DNA from 3 places in the Leisingera sp. SA215 genome. Region 3 is predicted to be linked to each of the others. Evidence: riboswitches for the same ligand, from Rfam matches in the RefSeq annotation. Region 3 holds a riboswitch; each other region holds the start of a gene.

Region 1 (7,086 bases), on a different contig from region 3:
CGCTCGCCGCCGGACAAGGTGGTCCATTCGCGGCTGGCAAAAGCTTCCATTTCCACTGTCTTCAGCGCGTTATCCACATGCAGGCTGTCTTCGCCGCTCCAGGGTCTCAAGGCTGACAGCCAGGGTGTCCGCCCCAGTTCCACCACCGAGCGCGCGGTGATGCGCTCCGCGGTGTCGGCCTGCTGTTCAACAATCGCGGTCCGCTGGGCAACCTCTCTGCGCGTCAGCTGCGCCAAGGGTTTCTCTGCCAGCAGAACCGCCCCCTGCGAGGGGCGCACCAGTCCCGCCAGAAGCCGCATCAGAGTGGATTTCCCGGACCCGTTCGGGCCGACCAGCGCCAGCGTCTCTCCCGGCTCCACCACCAATGAGACATCTGACAGCAGCGGCCTGCCGCGGATGGAATAAGACAGGCTGCGGGCTTCGATCTTCATCGCGCAGCCCTTCTTCCGCGCACCAGGATCACCGCAAAAGACGGTGCGCCGATCAGCGCCGTGACCACCCCGATGGGCAGCACCTGACCGGGGATGATAATGCGGGACACGATGTCGGCGCCGATCAGGAACACCGCCCCGGTCAGCGCTGCGGCAGGCATCAGCCTGCGGTGGCCGGGCCCGACCAGGAACCGCGCCGCATGGGGAATGACCAGGCCGACAAAACCGATGGACCCGACAATCGACACCATCACGGCAGTGGTCAGCGCGGTGGCACAGATCAAAATGACCTGCACCCGCCGCACCGGGATGCCCAGCGACGCCGCGGAGTCGGTGCCAAAGGTGAAGGCATCCAGCGCCCGCGCGTGAAACCGGCAGATGACCCAGCCGGCCAATGCCAGCGGCACCGCCAGCCACACATCCGGCCAGCGCACCCCGCTCATATTTCCCATCAGCCAGAACATGATGCCGCGGGCCTGATCCGCATTGGCGGATTTGGCGATGATAAAGGCGGTCAGCGCGTTGAACAGCTGCGATCCGGCGATGCCTGCCAGCACGATCTGCGCCGCCGCCGCCCGGCTGCCGCCTGCCCCGGCGGCCCGGGCCAGAATGGCCACGAAGCCAAACGCCAGCAGCGCCCCGTTGAAGGCGCCAAAGGACAGCGACAGCGCGCCGCCGCCCAGCCCTGCGATGGTGACAGCCACCGCCCCGGTCGAGGCGCCGGCCGAAATGCCAAGTATGTAAGGATCCGCCAGCGCATTGCGCAGCAGCGCCTGCAGCACCACGCCCGCCACCGCCAGCGCCGCGCCGCAGGCCCCCGCCACCAGTGCCCGCGGCAGCCGGTAGCTCCAGATGATGCCCTGGTCCACCGGGTCCACAGGCAGGCCTGCACCGGCCAGCTTGTTGGCCAGAACAGACAGCACCAGGTCCGGCGCAAGCGGGGTTTCCCCGATCATTGCGCCAGCCAGGACCGCCGCAATCAGTACAGGCAAGGCCAGGCAGGCCCCCTTGAGGCCCTGCCATGTGATTGCGGCGGCTGCGCTCACTGGTTGCTGCCGATCACGCTGAGTTCGGCAGCCAGATCTTCCAGCGCCGGAATGGCGCGGATGGTGGCATCCATCCCCTGGGCGTCCATCACCACAATGCGGTTATTCCTGACCGCATCCATCTGGCTCGCCACCGGGTCCTGGCGCAGGAACTCCAGCTTTTTCTCGTAGTCGTCCGCGGCAAAGCGGCGGCGGTCCATGCGCGCGATGACGATCACCGTGGGGTTGGCCTTGGCGATGGTTTCCCAGCCGACGGTCGGCCATTCCTCGTCGGTTTCGATGACGTTGCGCAGGCCAAGCTGCTGCATCATGTAACCCGGCGCGCCTTTCTGACCGGCGACAAAGGGATCGCTTTCCATTTCCGGCGAGGAGAACCAGAACAATGCGGAGGCGTCTTCCAGCGCAACCTCCTGCGCCTTGGCAACCGCCGCGGCCTCGCGGGCCTTGTAATCGGCAACCAGCGCGGCGCCCTTATCTGCTTCGCCGAAGATTGCCGCCAGCTCCTCGATGCCCCGATACAGGCTGCCGGTGGTGAACATCCGGGTGCGGGTGCCGTCGCCGCCGGTGGTGTTGTCCTTGCCGGCGCAATCGGCGGGCATCACATAGGTCGGAATGCCCAGATCATGGAACTGCTCACGCTGAGCCACGACGCCTTCGGGGCCGACATGCCATTCATACTGCGCCGCCACCAGGCCGGGACGTTTGGCCACCACGCTTTCAAAGCTGGGATCATTGTCGGCCAGCCGCTCGATCTTGTCGTTCAGCTCAGCGTATTCCGGCAGGACGTCGTTGAACCAGACCGAGGTGCCCAGCACCTTGCCGCCCAGCCCCAGCGCATAAAGCACTTCGGTCGCCGCCTGGCCAACCGTCACCGCAGACGCCGCCGGCGCCTCGAAAGTGACCGACTGGCCGCAGTTTTCAATTGTGAGCGGAAAGGATTCACCGGCAGCAGCACTATGTGCCGCAAGGATGAAGGACAGGCCGATCAGACCGGAACGCAGAAACATGATTTTCGATCTCCTAGTGTCAAGGACCGGAGAACGGGTGAAAGGGCATTGACCGGTAAGGCTGAGGGCCTGGCCCCCGCTTGCGGCACCGGAAAGCGGCGGCGCATCCTACCGGCAACCTCCCCGGACAACCCCGCCCGGTGTGTTTCGGTTATCACCGGCAGGTCTCCTGACTGGCGGGTCAATGACTGTGCCGTCTTCCCGGACCATTCCGGCCCAGTGACGCCATGGCACAGCTCTCGCCGCCTACAGTTGCGGGGGCAGTTCCGTTTGGTGCCGGCAGGCACCGCGGATTCCCTCTTAGCCCTTTCGGGACCGGTCAGGCGCGGGTAGCGCATCACCTCCGTTGCGGCAAGGAAAAGTTTCGCTGCGGCCGGAATTCCCCGACCCGCGCGCCGCCGCTCTGCCTCCGGTTTCAGCCCGGCCGCCCGGACCCGAGCGGGCCCGGGCCCCGGATCGGATCAGACCGCGTGCCAAAGCTGGAACAGCAGCCCCGCGGAAAAGGCGCCGGTGAGCGATAAGCCGAGGTACAGCGCAAAGACCTGCGGACGGGCCAGCGCCCAGACGGCCATAGCCGCGGGGATCGAGGTCACACCCCCGGCCACCAGAAAGGCGAGGCCCGCCCCCGGTGCCATGCCCTGCTCGATCAGCCCGCCGACCAACGGCAGCGCCGCATAGCCGTTCAGATAGGCAGGGACACCAACCAGTGTTGCTGTGATGATCGGCAGCACCCCCTCACCGCCTAGGGCGGAGGTCACGGTCTCGGCCGGGATCCAGGCCAGCATCAGGCTTTCCAGAATGAAGGCCAGCAGCAGCCACTTGGCCAGGAACAGCGTCGTGGTCCAGGCGGTTCCGGCAAATTTCGCCCGGCGCTCTGCCTCGCTCCAGAAGCGCCAGACCACCGGCTTGGGCGCGCGCATTTTCGCCCCGCCGCAGCCGCCGTTTCCGACACCGTCGCGCAACGCGTCCTGCAAGGCGCCGCCCTGGTTCAGCAAATGGACAACCAAGCCGCCAAAAAGGCCAAGGCCAACCGCGGCGCCAGTCTTGGCCACCGCGAATTCAATGCCCAGAACGCCGGCAGTCAGAAAGAACATCGAGGGATCCATGATCGGCGACGCCAGCCAGAAGGCCATGACGGCGGACAACGGCACCCCCATAGCCAGCAGTGCTGCGATGAGCGGGATCACTCCGCAAGAGCAGAACGGCGACAGCCCGCCCGCCAGGGCGCCAAGCGCAATCATCAGAAGCGGTTTACCGGTGAAAGCCTTTGCAACCAGATTGTCCGCGCCAGTGGCGCCGGCCCAGGCCGCGACGGCAATGGAGAACAGAAGATAGGGGGCCGTATGCGCCAGCGCAGCTCCGGCAAAGACAGCACTTTCTGCAGATTGTGCCGGATCGAAAATGACCAGCAGCAGCAGGATTGCGGCAGAGGCCAGCCAGACCCGCTGCTCTTGCAAGAACCGCCAGACGGATGCGCCTGGTCTCGGAGGAAGGTTGGTTACGTTTGTCATTTCCATATCACCAGATTTATAGTTGTTTCAAGTCGAAGTGGACGGCTTTCCGCCTCATGCGCTCTCCTCTCTGACAGTCAGGGTCACACCTGTGCAGCATTCGGATGTCAGGAAATTCACCACGCCCTGGATGACGGGGTAATCGACCCGGTTGAACACTTCACGGCCGCGCTTTTCCTGCACGACCAGCCCGGCATCCACCAGTGCCGACAGATGATGCGCCAGGGTGGAGGGCGCCAAGCCCAGATGCCCGGCGATCTCGCCGACCCGCAACCCGTCCTCCCCGGCTTTCACCAGCAGGCGGAAGATGGCCAAACGGGCATCGTGGCCAAGGGCAGCAAGGGCGCGGGCGTTGTGGCTTGATATCGTCATGACGCTAAAATAACCACAAATCCGGTTATGTCAAGATGTCGCCCGGCATGAGACACCAAGCCAAGCTGCCCGGCCGCAGGGCGCCTTGCCCCTAAAGTTGCGGCATTGCCCGGGAATTCCAGCCGAATGCCGCAAATGGGTGGCAATTACCCGCAGCAAACGCAGGTTCTGCCTCCCCCCTGCCCGCCACTGTCCAGCAGCATCAGGCCAGGCCCCAAGCCACGGCCTGACGGCTGGTTTGCGCGGCTTAGCTGTTGGGCCGCACGCGGGCTGCGGTTTTGTTGGCAAAGGCCTCCAGCCGTTCGCGCGCCGCTGGCTGGGTGTTGACAACACCAGCCACGACAGCCTCGGCATAGGCCGCATCCATGCCCGACATGTTGTTCAAATGGCTGATCGCCGAACAGATGGCATAATTGGTCAGCGGCAGGTTCTGCGCGACCTTGTCGGCAAGCTCGACCGCCTTTTCGAAACTGGACCCTTCGGTGATATATTGCGCCAGCCCCAGATCGACGGCTTCCTGCCCCTGATACACCCGGCCTGTCAGGATCATGTCAATCATCCGGTATTTGCCGATCATGTCGGAAACCCGGATGGTGGCGCCGCCGCCGGTGAAGATGCCGCGCTGGCCTTCGGGAAGCGCGAAATAAGTGGTCTGATCCATCACCCGGACATGGGCTGCGCTGGCCAGTTCCAGCCCGCCGCCGACAACGGCCCCCTGAAGCGCGGCGATGATCGGGACCCCGCCGTACTCCATCTTGTTGAAGGCTTCGTGCCAGCGCAGGCAGACATGCATGAAGTCATCCGGGCTGCGGTCTTCCTTCCAATGCTCCACCAGATCAAGGCCGGCGCAGAAATGGTCGCCTGCGCCTGCCAGCACCACGGCCTTGACGCCATTGCCGCGCGCAGCGCTGAAAAAGCGGATCAGCTCTTCGATCGTGGCGGCATCCAGCGCATTGCGCTTGGACGGCCGGTTGAGCGTAACAATGCAGACGCCATTGTCCCTTTGTTCAAGGGCGAGCTTTTCGTAGGAGTGCGAACTGGCTTCTTGCGGCATTGTTCCGACCTTTTCCTTATTGTCCGGCACCGATCCGTGCCATGAATTTCCGTTGTTCAGTTTTCAAACCCTGCATCGAACAGGCTTTCGCTGCCGTCGATGACCCGGGCGCTTTCCGTTCCGCATTCCACAAGAACATGCTGCGCGTAAAACACTGCGGTGGCGATTTTCTGCGTCATGAAGGCTGTATCTTCACCCTGTTCCAGCTTGGCTTCGGCAGCCAGGACAGACCTGCCCAGCTGCCAGCCCGCGGCAAGATTGCCTGCCAGCATCAGAAAGGGAACACTGCCGGCATATGCCGCATTCGGATGGTCGGGCGCGGTCTTCAGAAGCCAGGCAAGGCTGGCCTCAAAGGCGCGGCGCGCCTGCCGCAGCCGGTCCGCAACCAGCTGTGCCTTTGCGCTGCCCTTGCGCAGCTCCGCCTCAGCCGCTGAGACCATTCCGGCAAAGCGGCGGGCGGTCTTGCCGCCGTCCCGCAGCACTTTGCGGCCCAGCAGATCATTGGCCTGGATCGCCGTCGTGCCTTCGTAGATCGGCAGGATCCTGGCATCCCGGTAAAACTGCGCCACCCCGGTTTCCTCGATGAAACCCATGCCGCCGTGAACCTGCAGGCCCATTGAGGCGACCTCCACGGACCGTTCCGTGCAGCACCCCTTGACCAGCGGAACGAGGAATTCGGCCATCTCCGCCGCCTCGCGGGCCGTTCCGGCCTCGGCGTGCTGGGCCAGATCAAGCCATCCTGCGGTGGCCATCGCCAAAGCCCGCCCGCCTTCGACCAAGGCCCGCATCCGCAGCAGCAACCGCCGCACATCCGGGTGCTGAAGGATCGGCACGGCCTCTTTGGAGCTGCCATCAACCGGGCGGCTCTGCACCCGCTCCTGGGCGTAACGCAAGGCGTGCTGATACGCGCGTTCGGATACGGCAACCCCCTGCACGCCGACTGAAAACCGCGCAGCCCGCATCATCACGAACATATATTCAAGGCCCCGGTTCTCCTCCCCCACCAGAAAGCCGGTGGCGCCTTGGAATTCCAGAACCGCGGTCGGGCTCGCCCTGACGCCCAGCTTGTGCTCAATGCTGACACATTGAACGGTGTTGCGGCGGCCAAGCGATCCGTCTTCCTGGACCAGGAATTTGGGCACGATGAACAGGCTCAGCCCCTTTGGGCCAGCCGGGGCGCCAGGGGTTCTTGCCAGGACCAGATGGACGATGTTTTCGGTCAGGCTGTGCGCGCCATAGGTGATGAAGATCTTTGTTCCGCTGATCGAATAGGCACCATCCGCACCGGGTTCCGCCTTACATCGCACCCGCCCCAGATCGCTGCCGGCCTGAGGTTCCGTCAGGTTCATAGTGCCGGACCATCGGCCGGAAATCATCGGCTCGAGGTATCGCTGTTTCTGCGCGCCGGACCCGGTAAGCAGCAGCGCCTCAACCGCCCCGTCGGTCAACAGCGGGCACAGGCCGAAGCTCATATCCGCTGCGTTCAAAATCTCCGTTGCGGCGGCTCCGGCAGCCCGCGGCAGCCCCATCCCGCCGAACTCCTCCGGGTGCGGCAGGCTTTGCCAGCCCATCCCGGCGTATTGCGCATAAGCCTGCAGATATGGCTCGGGCATCACCACCTTTTCACCGTCGAACCGGGCGCCGGTTGCGTCGCCCGGGGCAGAA
Region 2 (7,086 bases), on a different contig from region 3:
TCGGCATAATAATCATGGCTCAGCAGATTGCAGTGCAGGTCCGTCGTGGCAAGCACGTGCAGCTGCCCGGTGACCGTCCGGGTTTGCGAGGCCCGCGCCCCGCTTGTCATGTGCGAAATTCCGTTGCCACTGCCTGCCGCCGCTCCTGCCCGCACCATTCGGCGCCGTTCTTGTTTTGCGGCTATTTGAATCAGCGTATTAACGATTTGCAAGGAACCCTTTCGGCTGCCTGTGATTTTTTCCCGCCGCCGGTGCGTCAACAGCGCGGGCGCCCCCGACCTGTGGCGGAAAAGCCGCAATTCCTGCCCGGCAGGTGTGGCGGCGCAGCGACAGGCAAGCGCGGATCACTGGCAATTGCTGGCAACGCCTGCGGCACGCTGTCATGGATGGCGGTATCTCAGCCCTTGACCGCAGGGCAGCCGCCGCCAGCCAAAGGAGAGACGCAATGAAACACGCAGAACAAGTGACCTTCGGCCGCGGCGGGCTGGAGCGGGCGGCGCATTTGCGCACCGACAGCGCTGCCCTGGAAACCGCCTGGAACAGCCCGGAGGCCCAGGTGCTGCTGATGTGGCGCGGCAAGCCGCTGACCCTCCGCATCGCCGAGGACGGCCTGCCCTGCGGGCTGGGCTGGACCGCTCCGGCGCACCCGCTGGCCGCCAGCCGCCAGGACGCGGCGATTTTCCTTGGTCTGGCCCCCGGCGGCGCGCCGTGTTTTGCCTGCGATATCAGTGACTGGCAGCCCCAGGACCTGGACAGCGGGGCCCTGAGCGGTTTTGCCGATGCCAGCGAGCAGCAGCACCCCGATCTGGCCGCGTCCCACGTCTTTGCCGAACTGCGCCGGGTCATGACCCGGCTAACGCCGCTGGAGGCGGAACTGGCGGCCACCGCCAAGGCGCTGCTGGCCTGGCACCGCAGCCACCGGTTCTGCGCAGCCTGCGGCGCCCCCAGCAGCATGGCGCAGGCGGGCTGGCAGCGGATCTGCCCCGCTTGCAAGACACCGCATTTCCCGCGCACTGACCCGGTGGTGATCATGCTGATCACCCATGGTGATGCGGTGCTGATGGGCCGCTCTCCCGGCTGGCCTGAGGGGATGTATTCGCTGCTGGCGGGATTTGTCGAACCGGGCGAGACGCTGGAGGCAGCGGTGCGCCGCGAGACCTTTGAGGAAACCGGCGTGCAGGTCGGGCCGGTCAGCTATCTGTCCAGCCAGCCCTGGGCCTTTCCGATGTCGCTGATGTTCGGCTGCGCGGGCGAGGCGCTGAGCACGAAGATCACCATCGACCCCGGTGAAATCGAAGACGCGCTGTGGGTCAGCCGCCAGGACATGATGACGGTCTTTGCAGGCGATCACCCGGTGCTGAAACCCTCGCGGGAAGGAGCAATTGCGCATTTTCTGCTTAAGAACTGGCTTGCGGACACGCTGGACTAGAGCGCATATTGCGGCAAACAGCGCGGCAGCACAGCGGCGCAGCTGAGGCAGGCAAGCATGGAATTTCAGAGCAAAGAAGATATCGAAGCCCCGATTGCCGAAGTCTTTGGCGCGATCTCCGATTTTGACCTGCTGGAACGCTCGGCCCTGCGGCGCGGCATCGACGTGCAGCGGACCGGCGATACCGCCCGTCCGGAGAACGGCCTGGCCTGGGATATCGGCTTCCGGTTCCGCGGCAAGCAGCGCGACATCCGGCTGACGCTGGCGTCTTATGCGCCGGCTGCCGGGCTGGCGCTGACCGGCAGCGGCAGCGGCCTGGACGGCCGCCTGGAGGTCGAGCTGCTGGCGCTGTCGCCGCGGCGGACCCGGATGTCGGCGCAGCTGAAACTTGCCCCCACCACCCTGACCGGCCGGCTGCTGGTGCAATCGCTGAAACTGGCCCGCAGCAATCTCACCCGCCGGTTCAAGCTGCGGCTGGCCGATTATGCGAGGATCACCGAGGAACGGCTGAACCGCACCGCCTGACCCTATCGCCTGCCCCCATCGTCAAGAGCGGAGCGCGCGCTATTGCGGCGGCAGCAGCCGCGGCCACAGGGCGGCATTGTCGCGGGCAAAGGCGCCCAGATGGCCGATCTTCTTCACACCAGCCTCCCGCGGCACCAGCACCGTCCGGCGCTGCGGCACATTGCCAAAGACCTCCCCCAGGCGCCAAACCGCCGCCGGCGGCACGACATCATCATCCGCCATTGCAAACAGATCCACCGGCACGCCGCTGTTTGCCCATTCGGGCAGCGGCAAGGCCGCGCCGGTTTCCGGCAGGTAGCTGCCCGGCGTGGTGCACCAGCGCCGCCACTGCCAGTAAACCCCGGCGGGCAAATCGGCCCCGAACCCCACCGCGCGCCCGGGCAGATAGCCCAAAGCACGGACCAATGGCGGCACATGGCCGAACCAGAAAGCCAGCGCCAGCGCGCGGTAGGGCCAGGGATGATCGTGGTGATGCACCAAGCCGCCCGCAACCACGATCATGCGGGCGACGTCCTTCAAGCCATCCTGCAGGGGCATCAGCATCGCCCCGAGCGAATGGCCGATCACCCACAACGGCACGCCCGCATAGTGCCGTTGCAGTTCGGCCCGGGCAGCTGGCTGATCTTCCAGCGCCCATTGGGCCATTGTCGCACCGGAATGGCGCGGATGGCCCCGCGCCGAGTCTCCGAAATCCCGGTAGTCATAGGTCAGGCAGGCCACCTGCTGCCTGGCTGCCAGCCAGCGCGCGAAATGCCGGTAATAGCGCTGCGGCACCCCGGTTGCGCCATTCAGCACCACTGCGGCCCGCGCCTGCCCCGCCGGATGGTACAGCCGCCCGGCCAGCTCTGCGCCGGCCGCGGGAAACCGCAGCTCTTCTTCCCGGATGCCCGCGGCATGATCTGCGTTTCTGTCCAGCACGGCGACCTCCTAGACCAATCGGTCCACTCCACCTCTGGACCAATCGGTCCAATGCTGTCAAGCTGTTGTCATGACTGACGTGACGACACCCCCTGCCAACCCGGACAGCCCGCCCCCCACCCGCGAGCGGCTGATCCGCGCCGCGGCAGCCCTGTTCCGCAACAAGGGCTACAGCGGCACCGGGCTGGCGGAACTGCTGGCAGAGGCCGGGGCGCCCAAAGGCTCGCTCTACCACCATTTTCCCAATGGCAAATCCGACCTTGCCCTGGCCGCAGCGGATTGGGCGTCAGCGCAGATGCTGCTGCTGATCGAGGCGTCATTCACGCCGGCGCCAACCTTTAGGGAGGGGGCCAAGACGGTCTGTTACAAACTGGCCAAGCTGTTTGACCAGCAAGGCAAATGGAGCGGCTGCCCGGTCTCTGCCACCCTGTTCGAAGGGCCGGAGAACGAGGCGTTCCACCAGCATGCCGCGCATCTGTTCGAGGGCTGGATAACTGAGACCGCCCGCCACGCCCGCCGCCTCGGCCTGCCCGCGGCTGAGGCCCGCGCGGCGGCGGAAAACTTCTATATCCTGCTGCAGGGCGGCTGGCAGCTGGCCCGGGTGCGGCGGGAGTCGGATGTGATCCGGGGGCTGTATTTGCAGCTGCAGAAAAACGATTGACGACTCGCGGAAGAAACCGCTACCGCTTGTGGCGATGGTTCCCGTGCCACAGAAGCTTGTGTCCGGGATGAAAAGGGAACACGGTGCGGCCTGCGCAGAAACAGGCCAATTCCGCGGCTGCCCCCGCAACTGTAAGCGGCGAGCGACCCCGATAGAGCCACTGGCCCGACAAGAGGCCGGGAAGGATCGGGAAAGCGACGACCCGCAAGTCAGGAGACCTGCCATCAGACGTGTAACTCGAACCCGGGCGGGGTGTCCGGACAGGGTCTGATGGCTGCGGCGGCTGTGAGCCGTCTTTCATCCGGTCTCTTGTCCCCAAAACCCCCGTGCCACGCGCGGAGGGCGCAGATATGATGTGGACCGACCAGACGCATTTCTATGCGGCAACAGATTGCAAGTATTTGGGGCGCCCCTGCCCCGCAGCGGAGCGGATGATCGCCAAGCTGGCCGAGGCGATGTCCAGGGCCAAGCCGCTGACCCAGGAGGATTTCGAAATTACCGGCACCACCACGCTGGACGGCTGCCCGCGCAGCTGCCCGGCGCAATTTGCCGCCAGCCATGACCGGATCCGGCTGTATTGCGGCGTCGGGGAAGAGGCGCCGCGCGAGGGGCTGGACCGCTTCGCCGATGCCATCCTCAGCCGTAACGGCACCGGCTTTGCCGCCTCCAAGCTGGACACCCGCCCCTGCGCGCTGATGGAGGCGCTGCCGAAAACCGCCGCGGCGCGGCAGGCGGAACAGATGCTGGCGCTGTGAAACCTAAGCTTTGAGGGCAGCGCCTGACCCTGTGCCGAAGGCAAGCCAGCGGATTGACGGAAGCGGCGGGTGCTGCCCGGCTTGTCGGCCGGGTGAAAGGCTATGCGGTCTAGCCTGCCGCCTGCCCCGCGCAGGCCCAATCCAGCTGCTCATCCGTCTCCACCGCGCAGGGCCGCACCGCCCGCAGCCGGGCCAGCGCCTGCGCCGGATCCTCGCCGCATTCGATCATCAGCCGCAGCACCGCCATGCCGGACCGCCCGCAGCCGCCCCGGCAATGCACCAGCACCCGGCCGCCGCCCGCCAAAGCCTGCCGTGCGGACGCGCTGGCGGCTGGCCATTTCGCTTCCACGCCCGGCGGCGGCGCTTGAAAATCCGGCACCGGCAAATGCAGCCAGCGGCAAGCCATGCTTTGAACATCAATCCCCAGCCGCGGCACGCCTGCGGCTGCGTGTTCGGCCTCGGTGGTCATCGAGATGACCAGCCCCGGTTTCCACTGATAGATCTGGATCAGGTCATTGCGGTAATCGCCGCCGCCGCCGGGCAGCGGGCATAACGCCAGAATACCGCCGCCTGCTGACAGCGCGTGGATGGTCAGGCCTGCCGGCGCCGCGCCGTCCTGCGCCGCAGGTCCCGGAATGTCTCCAGATCGCATACCGCCTCCTTAGCCGTTGCGTTCCTGCATTCCCCCCCGCAGTCCCCTGCCGCCGCAGCCTAACGGCTTAGCGGGCAATCCCAAAGCCCTTTTGCTGTCCCGGGACAGCCCCATCGGCGGTGGACGAACGGGCTGCGCTTCAATACCCTGCGCGGAACGCGGACGCCCCGCATCCCGAATCCGGCACGAGACATCATGAACGATACCCCCAGCGGCACCCCCGGCGCATCCGGCCACTCCAAATACCAGGTTCTGGCCCGCAAATACCGGCCCGAGACCTTTGCCGATCTGGTGGGCCAGGACGCCATGGTGCGGACGCTGAAAAACGCCTTTGCCGCCGACCGCATCGCCCAGGCCTTCATCATGACCGGCATCCGCGGCACCGGTAAGACCACCACCGCGCGGATTATCGCCAAGGGCATGAACTGTGTCGGCACCGATGGCCAGGGCGGCCCGACCACCGACCCTTGCGGCCAGTGCGAACATTGCACCGCGATCATGGAAGGCCGCCATGTCGACGTGATGGAGATGGACGCCGCCAGCCGCACCGGTGTGAATGATATTCGCGAGATCATCGACTCGGTGCAGTACCGCGCCGCCTCGGCCCGCTACAAGATCTACATCATCGACGAAGTCCACATGCTGTCGACCAGCGCCTTCAACGCGCTGTTGAAGACGCTGGAGGAACCGCCCGCACATGTGAAATTCATCTTCGCCACAACCGAGATCCGCAAGGTGCCGGTGACGGTGCTGTCGCGCTGCCAGCGGTTCGATTTGCGCCGGATCGAGCCGGAGGTGATGATTGCCCTGCTGCGCAAGATCGCCGGGGCTGAAAACGCTCAGATCGCCGAGGATGCACTTGCGCTGATCACCCGCGCGGCTGAGGGCTCGGCCCGCGATGCCACCTCGCTGCTGGACCAGGCGATTTCCCATGGCGCCGGCGAGACCACCGCCGATCAGGTCCGCGCCATGCTGGGCCTTGCCGACCGCGGCCGGGTGCTGGACCTGATGGACATGATCCTGCGCGGCGATGCGGCGGCGGCGCTGACCGAACTCAGCGGCCAGTACGCCGAGGGCGCCGACCCGCTGGCGGTGCTGCGCGATCTGGCCGAGATCACCCATTGGGTCTCGGTTGTGAAAATCACCCCCGACGCGGCCGAAGACCCCACTGTCAGCCCCGACGAGCGCGCCCGCGGTCAGGCAATGGCCGAACGGCTGCCAATGCGCGTCCTCACCCGCATGTGGCAGATGCTGCTGAAGGCACTGGAGGAAGTGGCCGCCGCCCCCAACGCGATGATGGCGGCTGAAATGGCGGTGATCCGCCTCACCCATGTGGCCGACCTGCCCTCACCCGAAGAACTGATCCGCAAGCTGCAGGACACCCCGCCGCCGCCCCCACCGCCGAATGGCCCCGGCGGCGGCGCACCGATGCAAGGCATGGGTGCGCCCGCTTTGGGGGGCGGCGGCGGCGCTCCTTCCGGTTACGGCGGCCAGAGCGGACCCGCTGGCGGCGCGCCGGCGGCGCAAGGCGGCTCCGGCCCTGTTGCGGCCCTGGCGCCGCAGGTCAGTTCCGCGCTGGCCCGTTATCCGTCCTTTGAACATGTGGTCGAGCTGATCCGCACCAACCGCGACGTGAAGCTGCTGGTCGAGGTTGAGGGCGGCGTGCGCCTGGTCTCCTACCAGCCGGGACGAATCGAATTCACTCCGTCCTCACAGGCACCGCGCGACCTGGCGGCCCGGCTTGGCTCGGCGCTGCAGAACTGGACCGGCGCGCGCTGGGTGGTCTCCATCGCACCGGACGGCGACGCAGCCACCATTGCCGAGCTCCGCGACGCCGCCGAGAACGCCCTGCGCGAGAAAGCCGCCGCGCATCCGCTGGTGCAGGCGGTGCTGGAAAGCTTCCCCAAAGCAAAGATCAAGCGTATCCGCACAGCGCAGGAGCTGGCTGCCGAAGTCGCCGCCGAAGCCCTGCCCGAGGTGGAAGACGAATGGGACCCGTTCGAGGACGGCTGAGCACCGCCGCAAACAAATTGCGTATGCGGCCATCTCCCTGCAGATTGTTCCAGCCCCCGGTTCAGCCGGCCAGGGCGGTGCCCGTCCCGGCGGGACTGGATGGGGGCAGAACAGGCGTTGCCCGGCCTTGCGG
Region 3 (7,086 bases):
GAAGCTGGAGGAAGTGCTGTGCCTTGGCCTGCATGCGGCGCCTTATGCGCGGCTGCGCCCCGTTCTGGGCAACGGGACGCGCGTCATCTGCACAATGCGCGACGGGGCGGCGCCGGCAGAGCTGGCGGAGTGGCTGGCAGCTGAAGGGTTCGGCCCCTCGCGGCTTACTGTAATGGAATGCCTCGGCGGGCCGCGCCAGCGGGTGCGCTCTGTCTCGGCCGAAGGGTTTACCCTCCAGGGCATTCAGGCGCCGGTTGCGGTGGCGGTTGAGGCTGCGGGCAGCAGGGGCCTGCCGCAAGCCCCGGGTCTGGCGGATGATCTGTTTGCCAGCGACGGGCAGATCACCAAACGGCCCATCCGGGCGCTGACACTGTCGGCGCTGGCCCCGCGCGCAGGCGAGCTGCTGTGGGATATCGGCGGCGGGTCCGGTTCGGTTTCGGTGGAATGGTGCCTTGCGGCATCCGGCGCAAGGGCGATCGCATTCGAGCCGCGCGAAAGCCGGTTGCAGAACATCCGTGCCAATGCGGCGGGGTTTGGCCTGGATCACCGGATGACGGCGGTTCCGGGCAAGGCGCCGGACGTGCTGGCGGGCCATCCCCTGCCGGATTGCGTGTTCATCGGCGGCGGCGGGTCGCAGGATTTGCTGGACCATCTGTGGGAAATCCTGCCCGCAGGCACGCGGCTGGTTGCCAATGGTGTCACGCTGGAGACCGAGACCCTGCTGATGCAGGCCCATGGGAGGCGCGGCGGCCAGCTGCTGAAGGCCGAGATCGCAGAAGCGGGCCCCCTTGGCTCGATGCGCGACTGGCGGCGGGCCCGGCCCGTCATTCAGTGGAGTGTCACCCGATGAAAGTGGCAGGCATCGGATTTCGCACCGCCGCCACCGCAGCGGATTTGCGGGCGGCGCTGGCGCTGACCGGGGTTGAGGTGGATGCGCTGGCCTCCATTGCGGAGAAAGCGGAAGCGCCCGCGATGCAGGAATTTGCGCAGAGCATCGGCCTGCCGGTAATTGCGCTGCAGGACCGGGAAATTGCCGGGGAGCAGACCCTCACCTGCTCGCCCCGGATCAAGGCGCGGTTCGGCACCGGGTCGCTGGCGGAAGCCGCGGCGCTGGCCGGAGCGCGGCACGGGGCACCGGGTGCCGGGGCGCGCCTTCTCGCCCCAAGAGTTGTCACCGCGGATGGGCTTGCCACCGCGGCCATAGCAGAAAGACTTGAGCCATGACCGTTCACTTCATTGGCGCCGGACCGGGCGCTGCCGACCTTCTGACCTTGCGCGGGCGCGATATCCTCGCGGCCTGCCCGGTGTGCCTTTATGCGGGCTCGCTGGTGCCGGAGGAAATCCTGAGCCACTGCCCGGAGGACGCCAAAGTGGTGAACACCGCGGCGATGGATCTTGAGGCCATCGTGGCAGAGATCAAGGCCGCGCATGCGGCGGGCCAGGATGTGGCGCGGCTGCATTCCGGCGATTTGTCGGTGTGGTCGGCGATGGGCGAGCAGATCCGCCGCCTGAAGGCCGAGGGGATCCCGGTGAGCGTCACCCCCGGGGTGCCGTCCTTTGCCGCCGCTGCGGCGGCGCTGGGGACCGAGCTGACGCTGCCCGGTCTGGGGCAATCGGTGGTGCTGACCCGCACGCCGGGGCGCGCGTCTTCGATGCCTGCGGGGGAGTCGCTGGAGAATTTCGCCAGAACCGGCACCACGCTGGCGATCCACCTGTCGATCGGCAATCTGGACCATGTGGTGGACAGCCTGACGCCGCATTACGGAGCCGACTGCCCGGTCGCCGTGGTTTACCGTGCCAGCTGGCCGGATCAGCAGATCATCCGGGCGACGCTGGACACCCTGAAGGCATCGCTGGACGAGAAGATCTCCCGCACCGCGCTGATCCTAGTGGGTCCGGTGCTGAAGGGCGAAGGCTTTGACGAAAGCTGCCTTTATTCGACTGAGTACGACCGCCGCTACCGGCCGCAAAGCGCTGACAGCCCGTGGTCGAGCTGGAGCCATGGGGACGATTGAGGGGAAGAGTGAGCTGATGACTGATATGAACCCTCCCGGACTGATGATCTCGGCGCCCTCATCGGGCACCGGCAAGACCACCGTGATGCTGGGCCTTCTGCGGGCGCTGGCCGAGGACGGGCTGGCGGTGCAGCCCTACAAGAGCGGCCCGGACTACATCGACCCGGCCTTTCACCTGGCCGCTGCAGGGCGTCCGAGTTTCAACCTCGACACCTGGGCGATGGATGCACAGCTGCTGGATGCGGTCACAGGTCAGGCGGCAGGCGCGGAAATCTGCATCGGCGAAGGCTCGATGGGGCTGTATGACGGTGTGGCAACGCGCGGGCAGTCGGGCTTTGGCTCCTCTGCCGAAACAGCCAAGCGCATGGGCTGGCCGGTGGTGCTGGTGGTTGACGTGGGCGGTCAGGCGCAATCGGCGGCCGCCACGGCCTTGGGGTTCAAGAATTATGACAGCGATGTGCCCTTTGCCGGGGTGATCCTGAACCGGGTGGCCAGCCCGCGGCATGAGCGGCTGACCCGATTGGGGATGGAAAAGGCGGGGATCAAGGTGCTGGGCTCTCTGCCCCGCCGCGGCGACCTGACCCTGCCGGAACGGCATCTGGGCCTGATCCAGGCGGTGGAGCATCCCGATCTGGAAGCGGCGATTGCCGGCTACGCGTCCTTTCTACGCGAGAATGTTGATCTGGAGGCGATCAAATCCGCCGCGCTGGCGGGGGCTGCCCCGGCGGCGGCTAAGCTGCCCTTGCCCCCGGCCCAGCGGATTGCCTTGGCGCGGGATGCGGCGTTTTCCTTTACCTACCCGCATCTGCTGACCGGCTGGCGCGCAGCGGGGGCAGAGATCCTGCCGTTTTCCCCGCTGGCGGATGAAGCGCCTGCTGCGGATGCCGACCTGGTCTGGCTGCCCGGCGGCTACCCGGAACTGCATGGCGGCGCGCTGGCGGCGGCGGAGAGCTTCCGCGCCGGGCTTTGCAAACATGCCGAGACCAAACCGGTGCATGGCGAATGCGGCGGCTACATGGCCCTGGGCGAAGCGCTGATCGACAAGGACGGCAACCGGCACCGGATGGCCGGGCTGCTGGGGCTGGTGACCTCCTATGAGAAGCGCAAGTTCCACCTCGGCTACCGCCGCGCCATTCTGCAGGCGGACATGCCGGGGTTTGCGGCCGGCACAGCTTTGCGCGGCCATGAGTTCCACTACTCCACCATTCTGGAAGAACCCGACGCGCCCTTGGCCAATGTCATGGACGCCGATGGCGGGCCGGTGCCCGAGACCGGCTCGGTCAAGGGCCATGTCACCGGCACGTTTTTCCACCTGATCACCGGAGAGCAGGCATGAGCGGCTTTGTCAGCTTTGTGTCCTCCGGCCCCGGCGACCCGGAGCTGCTGACGGTCAAGGCCGTCAAGCGGCTGGAGGCGGCGGATGCGGTGCTGTTTGACGATCTGTCCTCGGGGCCGATCCTGAACCACGCTCGTGAGGACGCCGATCTGGTCGGCGTCGGCAAGCGGGCGGGCCGTCCCTCGCCCAAACAGGACCATGTGAGCCGGCTCTTGGTGGATTATGCCTCCTCCGGCCTTAATGTGGTGCGGCTGAAGTCGGGCGACTCAGGCGTGTTCGGGCGGCTTGAGGAAGAGATGACAGCCCTGCGCAGCGCCGGCATCAAGTTTGAGATCGTGCCCGGCGTGACCGCGGCCTCGGCGGCAGCGGCGGCGGCGAATATTCCGCTGACCCGGCGGCTGACCGCGCGGCGGCTGCAATATATCACCGGCCATGATGTGACCGGCGGCCTGCCGGACAATCTGAACATCGCGGCGCTGGCGGACGCAGAGGCAACAACGGTTGTCTACATGGGCAAGCGCACCTTCGCGGGCCTGTCTGAAAAGCTGATGGAGGCCGGCCTGCCGGAGAGCACACCCGCACTGGTGGCGCTGGGGGTTTCAACCCCGGAACAGTCGCTGCACCGCCATACCGTAGGCGAGTTGCCCCGCCTGCTGCGGGAGATGGAAACCACCGCGCCGGTGCTGATCCTGTACGGTCCGCTGGCGGAGCCGGACCTGCCCGGCGCATGAGTCTGCCCACGGTCACCCTGTGCCGCACCTGCCGCGGCGCGGACCCTGCCCTGTTCGGGCAGGTCCGTGCCGCGCTGGAGGCATCGGGGGTAAAGGCGCAGCTGCAGCAGGTGGATTGCATGTCCGGCTGCAAACAGCCGCAGACGCTGGCGGTGCGCCAATGCGGCAAGACCGCCTATCTGTTCGGCAAGGTCACGGCGAAGGATCTGCCGGATGTGCTGACCTTCCTGCGGATGTATGAGGGCAGCCGGGATGGCAATTTCGCCGATGCCCGGCCGCTGGGAAAATTGCGGTTCAAGGCGATTGCCCGGATCCCGGCGGATTTGGAGTAGCCCGCCTGCAGCGGGCGGCGGCAACAACCCGGCGCGGCATTTTGGCCGGAAAATTTGAAATTTCCGCCTGCAGCTGCGGCAGCTCACCTGTGCCGTGAAACTTGCCCCGCATGACGCTGCAGAGCGCAAACCTGGCGGATTCTTCCTTGACCGGACGCATCCCCGCAGGGCAGAACAATCCGATACGGTGTCTGATAGTGCCTAAGCACTGGGACTGAAACGGGAATGAGGACGGTGGACCAAATCGCGGCACCGAAGCCTCAACCGCCCCCGCGACTGTGAGCGGCGAGCGGCCTTCCAATATCCACTGGCGTGAAGGCGCCGGGAAGGAGGAAGGCAGCAGCGACCCGCGAGTCAGGAGACCGGCCGTGTAACGGACGCAACTTATACCGTCGGGTGTGACGGTAGGGAGGACTACAAATGACGACCAATACGCTTAAGGCTTCTGCTGCCGGCACCAGTGTACTTCCGGCTCTGTTTGCCGTGGTTCTGGGGCTGGGGATCATCACGCTGACCGGCCATGTTCAGGCATCTGCCCTGCATGACGCCGCGCATGACGTGCGCCACGCCACCGGCTTCCCCTGCCACTAAGGCCATGTTCAGCCGCATTCTGACCAGCGGCTTGTTCGCTGGCGCTGCAGCAGGGTTGATTACCGCCCTGCTGCAGCTTTATTTCGTGCAGCCCGTGCTGCTCCACGCCGAGCTGTATGAGAGCGGCGCGCTGGTGCATTTCGGCGCTGACCCGGTCACCGCCCATCCTGCCCTGCCCGGCCTGTTTGCCGAGCCGGTGCGCGATGGCCTGAGCATTATCTTCACCATGCTGACCTATACCGGTTATGCGCTTGTGATGGCGGCGCTGATGTCTGTGGCCGAGCGCCAGGGGCATGAGATCAACGCGCGCACCGGCCTGTTGTGGGGTCTGGCGGGGTTCATCACCTTCCACTTTGCACCGGGCCTGTCGCTGGCGCCGGAAGTGCCGGGTGTCGCCGCCGCTGACGTCGGCGTGCGCCAGATCTGGTGGGCCGTGACAGTGGCTGCGGCCGGTGTCGCCATGTGGCTGATCGCCTTTGGCGGCAACCTGGTGAGCATCCTGATCGCAGCCCTGCTGCTGATGGGTCCGCATATCGTTGGCGCGCCTGAGCCGGAGACCTTCTCGGGCCCGGTGCCGACCGAGATCGGCGCGCTGTTTGCCGCCCGTGCCTTTGGCATCGGCATGGCCGCCTGGGTGCTATTGGGCAGCTTCGCCGGCTATTTCTGGCAGGTTGAAGGCAAGCGCGCAGCCGCCGCAGCCTGATCCCGCCTGATCTGCCCCCCGCCGGCCAGAACCGGCGGGGACAGTCTTTTTCCGAGGATAACACGATGCCCCGCTCCCTTGCTCTTTTTGCCATTGGCCTGATCTTCGGCGGCGGCGCCGGTTTTGTGATTGCCGCCGGCAATGGCGTCACCTTTGACGGTCATGACCACGGCGACCCGGCCCACCATGGCAAATCCGCGGCAGAAGCCATGGCCCATGATCATTCTGCTGCGGTCGACCTGCCCGCCGGCGGCGACGCGCCCAGCGTTGCGATCCGGCTGATCAAGGACCCGATGGCCGGATGGAACCTGCAGGCGACACCGCAGAACTTCCGCTTTGCGCCTGAACACGCCTCTGCCGCTGACGTGCCCGGCGAAGGCCATGCGCATGTCTATGTGAACGGCGAAAAAATCTCCCGCCTCTATGCCGGCTGGATGCACATCCCGTCGCTGCCGGACGGCGCCGAGGTGAAAGTGTCGCTGAACACCAACAGCCACAGCCGGCTGCTGGTTGCAGGCGAACCGGTTGAAGCCAAAACCACCGCGCCCGCTGACGGCGACGGCTCCTGACCGCAACTGCAGGCTTGCAAGAACTCCGGCACGGCTCCATAGGGGGCCGTGTTTTCATGTGAAAGGCCCCGTCATGATTGAGCTTTGCCTGATCGGCATCGGCACCGGCAACCCGCAGCACATGACGCTGCAGGCAATCGACGCGCTGAACGCGCAGGACCTGATCCTGATCCCCAACAAGGGCGCGGGAAAGGACGATCTGGCCGGCCTCAGGCGCGCGATCTGCGACCGGGCGATCAAGGGCAATGGGCCGAAGATCGTCGAATTCGCCCTGCCCGTGCGCGACGAGGCCACCAAAAGCTACCGCAAGCGGGTGGACGACTGGCACGACGCCATCGCGGAAATCTGGTGGCAGAACATCACCGGAAACCTGCCCGCGGGCGGCAAGGCCGGGTTTCTGGTCTGGGGCGATCCGTCGCTGTACGACAGCACCATGCGGATTGCCGAGCGGCTGAAGACGCTGGCGGAGATCAAGCTGACGGTGATCCCTGGCATCACCTCGGTTCAGGCGCTGACTGCGGCCCACGCGATCCCGATCAATGAAATCGGCGCGCCGTTCACCATCACCACCGGGCGGCGCTTGCGGGAAAACGGCTGGCCGGACAGTGCCGATACGCTGGTGATCATGCTGGACGGGGAATGCTCGTTTCAATCCATTGCGGCGCAGGGGATCGAGATCTTCTGGACCGCCTATGCCGGCATGGAGAACCAGATTTCCATAGCGGGCCCGCTGGCGGAGGTTGCGGCCCAGATCATTGAAACCCGCACCAAGGCACGGGCCGAGCACGGCTGGATCATGGACATCTACC

Evidence for each region. Region 3 has a riboswitch for cobalamin ahead of AC0KW6_RS17140 (CbtB domain-containing protein). Riboswitches for the same ligand answer to the same signal wherever they lie in the genome.
Region 1: another riboswitch for cobalamin. It lies ahead of AC0KW6_RS18225 (ABC transporter substrate-binding protein); the one in region 3 lies ahead of AC0KW6_RS17140 (CbtB domain-containing protein).
Region 2: another riboswitch for cobalamin. It lies ahead of AC0KW6_RS07145 (hypothetical protein); the one in region 3 lies ahead of AC0KW6_RS17140 (CbtB domain-containing protein).

Annotation. Positions count from the first base shown of each region.
Region 1 covers NZ_JBVVXU010000022.1:12,097-19,182, reverse strand. The annotation lists partial or broken gene AC0KW6_RS18235 (ABC transporter ATP-binding protein) at 1-431, opposite strand, end outside; gene AC0KW6_RS18230 (FecCD family ABC transporter permease) at 428-1,477, opposite strand; gene AC0KW6_RS18225 (ABC transporter substrate-binding protein) at 1,474-2,484, opposite strand; cobalamin riboswitch at 2,627-2,819, opposite strand; gene AC0KW6_RS18220 (permease) at 2,946-3,995, opposite strand; gene AC0KW6_RS18215 (ArsR/SmtB family transcription factor) at 4,050-4,367, opposite strand; gene dmdD (methylthioacryloyl-CoA hydratase) at 4,615-5,421, opposite strand; gene AC0KW6_RS18205 (acyl-CoA dehydrogenase) at 5,478-7,086, opposite strand, start outside.
Region 2 covers NZ_JBVVXU010000005.1:19,257-26,342, reverse strand. The annotation lists gene AC0KW6_RS07170 (5'-nucleotidase C-terminal domain-containing protein) at 1-110, opposite strand, end outside; gene nudC (NAD(+) diphosphatase) at 446-1,429, shown strand; gene AC0KW6_RS07160 (SRPBCC family protein) at 1,487-1,954, shown strand; gene AC0KW6_RS07155 (alpha/beta hydrolase family protein) at 1,994-2,872, opposite strand; gene AC0KW6_RS07150 (TetR/AcrR family transcriptional regulator) at 2,943-3,533, shown strand; cobalamin riboswitch at 3,553-3,773, shown strand; gene AC0KW6_RS07145 (hypothetical protein) at 3,884-4,288, shown strand; gene AC0KW6_RS07140 (protein-tyrosine phosphatase family protein) at 4,398-4,940, opposite strand; gene AC0KW6_RS07135 (DNA polymerase III subunit gamma/tau) at 5,136-6,953, shown strand.
Region 3 covers NZ_JBVVXU010000019.1:46,928-54,013, reverse strand. The annotation lists gene cbiE (precorrin-6y C5,15-methyltransferase (decarboxylating) subunit CbiE) at 1-850, shown strand, start outside; gene AC0KW6_RS17165 (cobalamin biosynthesis protein) at 847-1,224, shown strand; gene cobM (precorrin-4 C(11)-methyltransferase) at 1,221-2,015, shown strand; gene AC0KW6_RS17155 (cobyrinate a,c-diamide synthase) at 2,032-3,351, shown strand; gene cobA (uroporphyrinogen-III C-methyltransferase) at 3,348-4,082, shown strand; gene AC0KW6_RS17145 (DUF1636 family protein) at 4,079-4,414, shown strand; cobalamin riboswitch at 4,585-4,799, shown strand; gene AC0KW6_RS17140 (CbtB domain-containing protein) at 4,835-5,005, shown strand; gene AC0KW6_RS17135 (CbtA family protein) at 5,010-5,708, shown strand; gene AC0KW6_RS17130 (hypothetical protein) at 5,774-6,277, shown strand; gene cobF (precorrin-6A synthase (deacetylating)) at 6,351-7,086, shown strand, end outside.